One region of the Kitasatospora sp. NPDC001603 genome, then DNA from elsewhere that is predicted to be linked to it. Evidence: riboswitches for the same ligand, from Rfam matches in the RefSeq annotation. Region 1 holds a riboswitch; each other region holds the start of a gene.

Evidence for each region. A riboswitch is a leader RNA that binds a small molecule or an ion and turns the genes downstream of it on or off. The one in region 1 is predicted to bind cobalamin.
Region 2: it holds a riboswitch for cobalamin, as region 1 does, so the genes downstream of both, ABT263_RS23925 (ribonucleoside-diphosphate reductase subunit alpha) here and metE (5-methyltetrahydropteroyltriglutamate--homocysteine S-methyltransferase) in region 1, are expected to answer to the same signal.
Region 3: it holds a riboswitch for cobalamin, as region 1 does, so the genes downstream of both, ABT263_RS06695 (cobalamin biosynthesis protein) here and metE (5-methyltetrahydropteroyltriglutamate--homocysteine S-methyltransferase) in region 1, are expected to answer to the same signal.

The regions. Positions count from the first base shown of each region.
Region 1 is NZ_JBEPAA010000018.1:96,042-100,039, reverse strand. It holds gene ABT263_RS14650 (SDR family NAD(P)-dependent oxidoreductase) at 1-257, shown strand, start outside; gene metE (5-methyltetrahydropteroyltriglutamate--homocysteine S-methyltransferase) at 151-2,460, opposite strand; cobalamin riboswitch at 2,599-2,822, opposite strand; gene ABT263_RS14640 (hypothetical protein) at 2,865-3,032, shown strand; gene cobF (precorrin-6A synthase (deacetylating)) at 3,184-3,942, shown strand.
Region 2 is NZ_JBEPAA010000040.1:31,472-35,469, reverse strand. It holds gene ABT263_RS23930 (hypothetical protein) at 60-1,319, opposite strand; cobalamin riboswitch at 1,703-1,829, shown strand; gene ABT263_RS23925 (ribonucleoside-diphosphate reductase subunit alpha) at 2,019-3,998, shown strand, end outside.
Region 3 is NZ_JBEPAA010000006.1:146,412-150,409, reverse strand. It holds gene ABT263_RS06705 (alpha/beta hydrolase family protein) at 1-231, opposite strand, end outside; gene ABT263_RS06700 (helix-turn-helix domain-containing protein) at 472-1,185, opposite strand; cobalamin riboswitch at 1,398-1,590, shown strand; gene ABT263_RS06695 (cobalamin biosynthesis protein) at 1,684-2,655, shown strand; gene ABT263_RS06690 (cobyric acid synthase) at 2,652-3,998, shown strand, end outside.

The DNA of each region.
Region 1 (3,998 bases):
GACCGGGGTGGGGGGGGGGGCCGGGGGGGGCCCCCCGCCCCCCCCCCCCCGGGGGGGCCCCGCCCCCCGGGGGGGGGGGGGGCGCGCGGGGGGGGGGGCGGGGGGGGGGGGGGGGGGGGGGCGCCCCCCCCCCCCCACCCCGGCGCGGTGTCAGCCGCCCAGTTCGGCGCGGACCAGCCTGGCCGCCTCGACCAGGTGCTCCAGCGAGGCCCGGGTCTCCGTCCAACCACGGGTCTTCAGGCCGCAGTCGGGGTTGACCCAGAGCCGCTCGGCCGGGATCGCGGCCAGCCCGGCGCGGAGCAGCGAGGCCGCCTCCTCGGTGCTCGGCACCCGGGGCGAGTGGATGTCGTAGACGCCGGGGCCGACCTCGCGCGGGTAGCCTGCCCCGGCCAGCTCGTGGGCGACCTCCATGTGCGAGCGGGCCGCCTCCAGGGAGATCACGTCGGCGTCGAGCTGGTCGATGGCGGTCATGATCGCGCCGAACTCGGCGTAGCACATGTGGGTGTGGATCTGGGTGTCGGCGCGGACCCCGGAGGTGGAGAGCCGGAAGGACTCGGTGGCCCACTCCAGGTAGGCCGCCCGGTCGGCGGACCGCAGCGGCAGGGTCTCGCGCAGCGCCGGCTCGTCGACCTGGATGACGGCGGCGCCGGCGGCCTCCAGGTCGGTGACCTCGTCGCGCAGGGCGAGCGCGACCTGCCGGGCGGTGTCGCCGGTCGGCTGGTCGTCCCGGACGAAGGACCAGGCGAGCATGGTCACCGGTCCGGTGAGCATGCCCTTGACCGGACGGTCCGTCAGTTCGGCCGCGTAGCGGTACCAGTCGACGGTCATCGGGTGCGGGCGGGAGATGTCCCCGGCCAGCACCGGCGGCCGGACGTAGCGGGTGCCGTAGGACTGCACCCAGCCGTGCCGGGTGGCCAGGTAGCCGGTCAGCTGCTCGGCGAAGTACTGCACCATGTCGTTGCGTTCGGGCTCGCCGTGGACGAGCACGTCGAGGCCGGCCTTCTCCTGGTAGGCGATCACCTCGCGGACCTCGGCCCGCATCCGGTCCCGGTAGGTTCCGTCGTCGATGCGGCCGGCGCGCAGGTCGGCTCGGGCGGTGCGCAGTTCGGTGGTCTGCGGGAAGGAGCCGATGGTGGTGGTCGGCAGCAGCGGCAGACCGAGCCGGGCCCGCTGCGCCTCGGCGCGCTCGGGGTAGGCCGGGGCGCGGCGGGCGTCCTCGGGGGCGGTGGCGGCGACCCGGGCCCGGACGGCCGGGTCGCGGGTCAGCGCGGAGCCGGCGCGGGAGGCCAGGTCGGCCCGGTTGGCGGCCAGTTGGGCCGCGATGGTGTCGGTGCCGTGGGCCAGGCCGCGGGCCAGGGTGGCGATCTCGGTGGTCTTCTGACGGGCGAAGGCGAGCCAGCGGGCGACCTGCGGGTCGAGGTCGCGCTCCAGGTCGGCGTCGAGCGGGACGTGCAGCAGCGAGCAGGACGGTGCGACGTCGACCCGGTCCGCCAGACCGAGCAGCGTGCCGAGGGTGGCGAGGGACTTCTCCAGGTTGTTGATCCAGATGTTGCGGCCGTCCACCACGCCCGCGACCAGGCGCTTGCCGGGCACTCCGCCGGCGGCGGCGAGGTCGTCGAGGTTGGCGGCGCCGGGGCCGGTGAAGTCCAGGCCGATGCCCTCGATCGGGGCCTTGGCCAGGACGGGCAGGGCCTCGCCGAGCCGGTCGAAGTAGCTGGTGACCAGCAGTTGCGGGCGGTCGGTGAGCGCACCGAGTTCGCGGTAGACGCGGGTGGCGGCGTTCAGTTCGGCCGGGGTGCGGTCCTGGACGAGCGCGGGCTCGTCCAGCTGGACCCAGTCGGCGCCGGCGGCCCGCAGGTCGGCGAGGAGTTCGGCGTAGACGGGCAGCAGCCGGTCCAGCAGGGTGACCGGCCGGAAGTCGGCGGCCACGCCTGGGGCGGGCTTGGCGAGCAGCAGGTAGGTCAGCGGTCCGACCAGCACGGGCCGGGGGCGGTGGCCGAGGCCGAGCGCCTCACGGAGCTCGGATACCGGCTTGGCGGAGTTCGCGGCGAAGACCGTGTCCGGGCCCAACTCCGGTACGAGGTAGTGGTAGTTGGTGTCGAACCACTTGGTCATCTCCAGCGGTGCGACGTCCTGGGTGCCGCGCGCCATGGCGAAGTAGCCGTCCAGCGGGTCGGTGTCGACGGCGGCGCGGTGGCGGGCCGGGATCGCGCCGACCGCGACCGTGGTGTCCAGGACGTGGTCGTAGAGCGAGAAGTCGCCGGTGGGGACTTCGGTGATGCCCGCGTCCGCCAGCTGCCGCCAGTTGGCGCGGCGCAGGACGGCGGCGGTGGCGTGCAGGGCGGCGGCGTCGACGCGGCCCGCCCAGTACCCCTCGACGGCCTTCTTCAGCTCCCGGTCGGCACCCTGCCTCGGGTAGCCGTACACGGTGGCCTGCGGGGTGGTGGAACTCGGTGACACGGAACTCTCCTTCGCGAGTCGCGCTGCGATCCCGGGAGAGCACGACGGCGTGGAGGTACGGCAGTGGGGGCACGGCACCGGGGTGGGCCCGCCCGCTCCGCCGACCCGCCCTCGAGGTCACCGAGATCACCGCGTGCGGGGTGCACGCGGGCAGTGGCAGGTCTTCGGACTCGCGGGCACGTCCGCCTGGCTTCCAGGCCGGACACCTACTGGCCGTCGCTTCCCGGGCCCGGCTGGGCCCAGTGCGTGTGACGGCGGTCGTTCCCACTCACCGCTGCGGGGCAGTCCCGGATTCCCACCGGGTTCCCTCTTGCGACGCCGTGGCTGGAGGACACGGCGAACCGACTGCACCGCCCACCCTAGGCCCATCGCCGGCGGCGCGTCAGTGATTGTCCGGATCGCGGATGGCCGGGACGGCCCCGGCGGCCCCGGCCGCCCGGGCAGTTCAGGTGGTGGTCGAGGCGGTGGTCGAGGACGAGCGCGTCAACAAGGACGTGCTGGTCACCCTGGCCGAGGTGCTCGCCGCCGCGCACACCGCGCCGGCTTCCCCCGACGGCGGAATCAGCACATGACGGCCCGTCGTGGTGACGGCCGAAAGGCCGGGTCGAGGGCGCGTGCATGACGTCACAGCGCCGCCGGACCGGTCGCCCGCGGCCCACCCGGCGGTTCGCCCGGGACCGGCCGCGCCCGGCGGACGGGGAGCCGCGCGGCACAATCACTGTCATGCGGCACATCTTTCTCATCGGCATCGGGGCGGGCGATCCCGACCACCTCACCCTGCAGGCGGTCAAGGCCCTCGCCCGCACCGACGTCTTCTTCATCCTCGACAAGAACGAGGAACGGCAGGACCTCATCCGGCTGCGCCGGCAGCTGCTGACCGAGCACGGCCGCCCGGGCCACCGCGTCATCGAGGTCGCGGACGCCGAGCGGGACCGCGCCACCCCGGCGTACACCGCGGCCGTGGACGACTGGCGCACCCGCCGGGCCGACCTGGTCGAGCGGCTGGTCGCCGAACACCTCGGCCCGGAGGAGACCGGCGCGTTCCTGGTCTGGGGCGACCCGAGCCTCTACGACAGCGTCATCGCCGTGATCGACGAGGTCCTGGCCCGCGGCGGCGCCACCTTCGGGTACGAGGTGGTCCCGGGCATCAGCAGCGTCTCGGCGCTCGCCGCCCGCCACCGCACCACCCTGACCCGGGTCGGCCGCCCGCTGCAGATCACCACCGGCCGCCGCCTCGCCGAGGGCTTCCCCGAGCAGGTGGACGACGTGGTGGTGATGCTGGACGGGCGGGCCGCGTTCACCGGGATCGACCCCGAGGGGCTGGAGATCTTCTACGGCGCCTACCTGGGCACCCCGGACGAGATCCTCGCCGCCGGCCCCCTCGCCGAAACCGCCCCCCGGATCCGCGCGCTCCGCGACGAGGCGCGCGAACGCAAGGGCTGGATCATGGACACCTACCTCCTCCGCCGCTCCGGGAGCTGACCCACACCCGCCCCCGGGCCGACCGATCAGTAGCGCGCGGCGCCCGTTTCACCTGG
Region 2 (3,998 bases), on a different contig from region 1:
ACCCGCCGGGCGCGAACCGGGACGGGCCCGGCCGGAACCGGGCCGAACCGGGCGGACCGTCAGCCCGCCGGAGTGGCGGCCGGTGCGCCGCCCGCCGCCTTGGTGCGCTGGAGGAGCTGGTTCTTCACGTGCTCGTCGAAGCCCGCGGCGGCCGCGGTCGCGGCGGCGTCCGCGGTGTTGCCGCCCTTGGCGGAGCCCTCGACGGTGAAGAAGCCGTACCGGCCCAGGGTGCCCTTGGTGTTGGTGCAGCCGGGGGTGGTGCAGAACGCCGGCGAGCCGGGGGCCGCGGCGCCCTTGAGGTGGCCGACGTAGTTCTTCACCGCGGTCTCGGCCTGCTGCTTGTGGTCGAAGACCGCGACGCCGACCGTCACCGCGCTGTCGCCGGAGACGTAGGTGGCCCGGAGCACCTGGCGGCAGCCCTGGTCACCGAGGACCTTGCCGAGGCCGCCGACCGTGGAGTTGCCGTCCCAGCAGGGCGAGTCGAGCGAGACCACGGTGCGGTTCCAGGTGGCGCCGTTGACCGTCACGGTGAGCGCCGAGAAGAGCGCCGCCGCGTCCTGCGGAGCCGGGTCGGTGGTCGCCTCCCAGAGCGGCTTCGACGGGTCCTCGGGCGTGGCGCTCGGGGTGGCCGTCGGGGACGCCTTGCCGGACGCCGTGGGCGCCGGCGGCTGGGTGGCCGCCGTGGCGGCGCCGGTGGGATCCGCGACCGGCTTCTTGTCGTCGCCCTTGTTCAGGAACAGCAGGCCGCCGGCGACCAGGCCGCCGACCACCAGGAGGGCGACCACGCCGCCGATGATCCGCGTCCGGCCCTTGCGCTTGGCCTCCGCCTCGTTCCGGTCCGCGAGGGCGGCCCAGTCCGGCTCGGCGTGCTGCGGCACGGGCTGGGGGTGCGGGTGCTGCGGGTGCTGCGGGTGCTGGGGCTGCGGGTGCGGCTGCCACTGCTGCGGCTGCGGCTGCGGCTGGACATGCTGCTGGTGCACCGGGGGCTGCGGCTGCACCGGCTGCTGCACGGGCTGCGGCACGGGCGGCTGGACCTGCTGCGGCGGCTGCGGCACGGACGGCACCGGCGGCTGGACCGGCTGCGGCGCGGGCACCGGCGGCCCGTACGAGGCGGGCGGCGGACCGAACCCGCCCGGGGCCGGCGGCACCGGCTGCGGCGCGCCGGGGTACGGCGCGGGCGGCGGGCCCTGCGGCGGCTGTCCGGGCGTGCCCGGCTGCTGGTTCTGCGCGCCACCCGGCCCGGCGGGAGGGGGCGGCTGCTGCCCCGGCGAGCCGGGTCGGCCGCTCCACTCCCCGGGCGTGCCCGTTCCGTCGCTCATGCGCCCCCCTCACTGCCTTCGGCGGCCGCTCCACGAATCACGTCGGTGTCGACGACCCGCTGGCTCCGCTCCCTCATGAGCCGAGATCGTAGGGCATGCCCCTGACGGCGGGCCTGCCCGGTGGCCGATCCGTTTCCGAATCCGAACACCGGCCGGGCCCCGGGCACTCCTGGCGACGCCCTGCGCCGCGGTCCGCGAAGGCCCTGGAACGACCCTGCGGCGGCCCCCGGCGCCGGCCCCCGCGGCGGGCGGCCGGGGGCCGGCCGCAGCCCCGGAACGGCCCCGGAACAGCCCGGGAAAGGCCTCTCGCCGGTACCACCTGCGATCACGTCGACACGCGACGCCGCACAACATGTGGGGTCGCATCGAGCGGACACCACTAGATGTATGCTCATCCCTGCTGTCGACGCAGGGGAACCCGGTGCGAGTCCGGGACTGCCCCGCAGCGGTGTGCGGGCGGCTCCGACAGAGCCCGCGAGTCCGAATACCTGCCGACGGCGTGCCGCCTGGCCTCCCCGCAGAGGCCTTTCGCACCAGCACCACTTCCGGGCCTCGCGGGCGGGCCGGGGATGCCACCGTCGCGCGCCGCCTCCGGGCCGGCGCGCCGTGCTCCCCTGCCCCGAACGGTCCGGCCCGAGCCACCGCCGACGCCGATCGCCGCCAGGAGAGAGCGCCTTGACCACCGCTGCCTCAGTCACCCTGCCCGCCCAGGGTTCAAGCTCCGCCCCCGTCGACCCGACGGTGTCCGACCCCGGTGGCGCACTGCTCCGGCTGCTGACCGACCGCAGCGCCGACCTCCCCCAGGTGGACCCCGGCCATGTCGCCGCCGCCGCGCTGCGCGGCCGCCACGCCGGCTCGGACTTCGCCGAGCTGCGCGGGCTGGCCGTGGACGCCGCAGCGTCGATGATCGCCGAGGACCCGCAGTACTCGAAGCTCGCCGCGCGACTGCTCGCGCTGGAGATCGTCGACGAGGCGGTGAGCCAGGGTTCGGTCACCTTCTCGGACTCGATCGCGGTCGGCCACGCCGAGGGCCTGATCGGCGACTCCACCGCCGACTTCGTCGCCAAGCACGCCACCGCCCTGAACGCGCTGATCGACCCCGAGGGCGACGGCCGCTTCGAGTACTTCGGCCTGCGCACCGTGCAGTCCCGGTACCTGCTGCGCCACCCGATCACCCGCAAGGTCGTCGAGACCCCGCAGCAGTTCCTGCTCCGCGTCGCCTGTGGTCTGGCGGTCGGCGACAACGAGCAGTCGGTGCGCGAGGTCTCCGAGCTGTACGGCCTGATGAGCCGGCTGGAGTACCTGACCTCCTCGCCGACGCTCTTCAACTCCGGCACCAAGCACCCGCAGATGTCGAGCTGCTACCTGCTGGACTCGCCGCTGGACAACCTGGACTCGATCTACTCCCGGTACGCCCAGATCGCCCGCCTCTCCAAGCACGCCGGCGGCATCGGCCTGTCCTACTCGCGGATCCGCTCGCGCGGCAGCCTGATCCGGGGCACCAACGGCAAGTCCAACGGCATCGTCCCGTTCCTGCGCACCCTCGACTCCTCGGTCGCCGCGGTCAACCAGGGCGGCCGCCGCAAGGGCGCGGCCTGCGTCTACCTGGAGACCTGGCACGCGGACATCGAGGAGTTCCTGGAGCTGCGCGACAACACCGGCGAGGAGGCGCGCCGCACCCACAACCTCAACCTGGCGCACTGGATCCCGGACGAGTTCATGCGCCGCGTCAACGCGAACGCCGACTGGTCGCTGTTCTCCCCCGCCGACGTGCCCGAGCTGGTCGACCTCTGGGGCGCCGAGTTCGACGAGGCGTACCTGAAGGCCGAGCAGGCCGGCAAGGCCGTCCGCACCATCCCGGCGCAGACCCTCTACTCCCGGATGATGCGCACCCTGGCGCAGACCGGCAACGGCTGGATGACCTTCAAGGACGCCTCCAACCGCGCCGCCAACCAGACCGCGCTGCCCGGCCGCACGGTGCACAGCTCCAACCTCTGCACCGAGATCCTGGAGGTCACGGACGACTCCGAGACCGCCGTCTGCAACCTCGGCTCGGTCAACCTCGGCGCCCACGTCGCCCCCGGTGCCACCGCCGCCGACCTGCTGAACGCGATGGACTGGGACCGCCTGGACGCCACCGTCCGCACCGCCGTCACCTTCCTCGACCGCGTGGTGGACATCAACTTCTACCCGACCCCCGAGGCCGGCGCGTCCAACTCGCGCTGGCGCCCGGTCGGCCTCGGCGTGATGGGCCTCCAGGACGTCTTCTTCCAGCTCCGCCTGGACTTCGACTCCGCCGAGGCGAAGGCCCTCTCCACCCTCATCGCCGAGCGCATCATGCTCACCGCGTACGAGCGTTCCGCCGACCTGGCCGAGCAGCTGGGCCGCCACGAGGCCTACGGCGAGACCCGCGCCGCCCGCGGCGAGCTGCACATCGACCACTTCGGTTCGGCCGCGCCGCACTGGGCCGGCCGCTGGGAGGCGCTGCGCGCCCGGATCGCCGAGACCGGTCTGCGCAACTCGCTGCTGCTCGCCATCGCCCCCACCGCCACGATCGCCTCGATCGCCGGTGTGTACGAGTGCATCGAGCCGCAGGTCTCCAACCTGTTCAAGCGCGAGACCCTCTCCGGCGAGTTCCTCCAGGTCAACCCGTACCTGGTGCGCGAGCTGAAGGAGCTC
Region 3 (3,998 bases), on a different contig from region 1:
CCCTCCGTCGCCCCACTCGACGGCCCAGCGGCCGGGGCGGGCGCTCTCGGCGCCGCGGGTGAAGGTGGCCCGTCCGGCGGCGAGGGTCAGCACCACGACGGGGCCGGCGGCCCGCTCGCGGCCGACCGCCGGGCGGACCATCCGCTCGGAGGCCCTCCGGCCGATCAGCAGGACGGCGGCCCCGGTGCCGACGGCGGCGGCCGCCACGGCGGCTGCGGTTCCCCAACGCATATCGCTCCCCGCTCTGTTGGTCGCGGACTGGGCAGTCTGCCCACCAGTCCACTCGCGGGGGCGCCACCCGGCCACCGGACGCGGCCGTCCGGGTCACGGCGGCGCGGGTCCTGGCCGGGTCACGGCGGCACGGGAAGCGGCGGCGCGGTTCTCGGCCCTCTGGTCACGGCGGCACGGGAAGCGGCAGAGATAGGGCAGGGAGGGGGAGGCGCCGCGCGGGGGCGGCGCGGTACCGGCCCGTCAGACCGGGATCTCGGTCTCCAGGCGCTCCAGCAGCTCCCAGAACCGCTCGCCGAGCGGCCGGGCCGCCGCCGCGCGGGTGTCCGCCGCCGGGGCCGGGGAGCCCCAGCTGCCGGCGCCCCAGTGGGAGGTCACCTGGTACTCGTTCTGCAGCGCCGTCAGCACGGCGGTGAGGTCGCCCTCGTGCACCGGCACGATCCGGCCGATCGGCCGGAGCTGCGCCTGCCACCGGCCGTCCACGCACTGCCGCAGCCGCCGGTCCAGCTCCTGCGCCCGGCCGGTCACCGCGACCAGCTCGCGCAGGGTCGTGCCGAGCACCTGGGCCAGCGCGTAGGTCTGCTCCTGGTCGCCGTCCCACTGACCGGTCGCCTCGGCCCGCTGGTACCGGTCCAGTGCGAGGCCGATCCGGTGGGCCGCGCTCTCCTGGTTGAGCTCCCGGGCGACCCGGAAGTCCCGCAGCCGGGCCGGGCGGACGCCCATCAGCTGGGCCGGCGGGCACCAGAGCGCCCGGGCCAGGGCGATGAACTCGTCCTCGGCGGGGCGCAGCTCGCCGCTCTCCCAGCCAAGCACGTGGGAGGGCAGCAGCCGGACGCCGTGCGCGGCCATGCCCTCGACCACCTGCTCGGGGGTCAGCCCGAGGCCGGCGCGGTGCGCGCGGGCGGCCGCGGGCGAGAAGGGCACCGGGGGCACGGCGGGTGGCTGTCTGCGTCGCATGGCCCGACGGTAGGGGGTGGTCCGGCCGCCCCCCAGCCGCCGAACACACGAAGCGGGCCCGGAGGCTCCTCCGGGCGACTGGACGATCGCACAGGCTGTCATGCCCCTGCGGGGGGTGCCGATCGGAGGTAGTGACGGGGTCGGGCGGCCCGGCTCCGCTGTGACCAACCCCTCCGTGACCTTGGTTGACGCACGGTTCGGCCGCGTGATGGGATCCTTCAGCCAAACGGAGGCATGCAGAGGAAGCCGGTGCGAGTCCGGCGCGGTCCCGCCACTGTCACCGGGGAGCACACTCGGAGTCCCTCCTCCGCCGGCCACGGCGCCGGAGGGGGCCCACCGCGGCGGGCCGTCAGAAGCCGCCGCCGGGCCCGGGGGTGCGTTCGACCCGGAAGCCAGGAGACTCTCGCCCCCGGTACGTCGATCCAGGGCGCGGACCCTGAGTGAGGACACGCACGCGATGCAGGCTGCCCCGACCTTCCGAGCCCTCTGCTGTCCACCGTGCGCCCGCTGACCCGCGCCGCCGCCTTCGCCCTGGGGGCCGCGGCCGGGTACCTCGCCGACGCCCGCTTCGCCGACCCGCGCCGCGGCCACCCGGTGGCCGTCTTCGGCGGTGCGGCCGGCCGGCTGGAGCGGCGGATCTGGCGGGACGACCGCGCCGTCGGAACGGCTTTCACGGCGCTCTGCGTGGGCACCGTCGCGGCCGGCGCGCTGGCGGCCGACCGCACCCTGGGCCGCCGCCCGCTCGGGCGGGCCGCGCTGGCCGCCGCCGCGACCTGGACGGTGCTCGGCGGCACCTCGCTCACCCGCGAGGCCCGCACGATCGGACGCTCGCTCGCCGCGCACGACCTGACGGCGGCGCGGCAGCGGCTGCCGCACCTGTGCGGCCGTGACCCGAGCGCCCTCGACGAGGGGCAGATCGCCCGCGCGGTGGTCGAGTCGGTCGCCGAGAACACCGCCGACGCCGTGGTCAACGCACTCGTCTGGGGCGCCCTCGCGGGCACGCCCGGGCTGCTGGCGTTCCGCGCGGTCAACACCCTGGACGCGATGGTCGGCCACCGCTCGCCGCGCCACGCCCGGTTCGGCTGGGCCTCGGCGCGGCTGGACGACGTGGCGGGCTGGCCGGGCGCGCGGCTGACCGCGCTGCTGACCGTCGCCGCCGCGCCCGAGCCCCGGACGGCCTGGCGGGTCTGGCGCCGGGACGGCTCCGCCCACCCCAGCCCGAACGCGGGCCAGGCCGAGTCGGCCTTCGCCGGCGCGGTCGGCGTGCGGCTCGGCGGCACCCTGCGGTACGGCGCCCGGGTCGAGCACCGGCCGGTACTGGGCGGCGAGCTGAGACCGGTGACGGTGGACGACATCGAGCGCGCCTGCCGGCTCTCCCGCCGGGTGGGACTGCTCGCACTGGGTACGACCGTCGCCGGGCACGCCGTCGTGCAGGCACTCAAGGCGGGGACGAGAAGGGGGAGCGCATGAGCAACGCACTGCTGGTCGCCGGGACGACCTCGGACGCCGGCAAGAGCGTGGTCACCGCGGGCATCTGCCGCTGGCTGGCCCGTCAGGGCGTCGCCGTGACGCCGTTCAAGGCGCAGAACATGTCGCTGAACTCCTTCGTCACCGCCGACGGTGCCGAGATCGGTCGCGCCCAGGCGATGCAGGCCCAGGCGGCCCGGGTGGAGCCCGAGGCGGCGATGAACCCGGTGCTGCTGAAGCCCGGCGCGGACGGCCGCAGCCAGGTGGTGCTGCTCGGCCGGGCGGTCGCCGAGGTCGGCGCGCTGGACTACCGCGACCGCAAGCCCGTCCTGCTGGAGCGCGCCCTGGAGTGCCTGGCCGACCTGCGCCGGCGCTACGACGTGGTGGTCTGCGAGGGCGCCGGATCGCCCGCCGAGATCAACCTGCGGGACCGGGACATCGCCAACATGGGCCTGGCCACCGCCGCCGGCCTGCCGGTCGTGGTGGTCGGCGACATCGACCGCGGCGGCGTGTTCGCCGCGATGTACGGGACGCTGGCGCTGCTGTCGGAGCAGGACCAGCGCCATGTGGCGGGCTGGTTCGTCAACAAGTTCCGCGGCGACGCGCGGCTGCTGGCGCCCGGGCTGGAGATGGTGCGCGAGCTGACCGGCCGTCCGGTGCTGGGCACCCTGCCGATGCTGTCCGGGCTCTGGCTGGACGCCGAGGACTCCCTGGACCTGACCACCGTGGTGGACCGCGCCGAGGGGCGCGGGCCGCTCGGCGCCGACGTGCTGCGGGTGGCCGTGGTGCGCTTCCCCCGGCTGTCCAACTTCACCGACGTGGACGCGCTGGCCCAGGAACCCGGGGTGCTGGTCCGCTGGGCCACCCGGCCCGAGGAGCTGGCCGACGCCGACCTGGTGATCCTGCCCGGCACCCGGGCCACCGTGGCCGACCTGGCCTGGCTGCGCGAGCGCGGCCTGGAGCCGGCCCTCAGGGCCCGGGCCGCGGCCGGGCTGCCGGTCCTCGGCGTCTGCGGCGGCTACCAGATGCTCGCGCGCGCCATCCACGACGACGTCGAGTCGAAGGCCGGTGCCGTCGACGGCCTCGGGCTGCTCCCGACGCACGTCCGGTTCGGCGCCGAGAAGGTGCTCGGCCGGCCGGTCGGCGAGGCCTACGGGCAGCCGGTCCAGGGGTACGAGATCCACCACGGGATCGTCACCGTGGAGGGCGGAGAGGCGTTCCTGGACGGCTGCCGGGTGGGGGCGGTCTGGGGCACGACCTGGCACGGCGCGCTGGAGAACGACGGCTTCCGGCGCGCGCTGCTGCGCGAGGTCGCCGCTCTGTCGGGCCGGGCGTTCGTGCCCGCG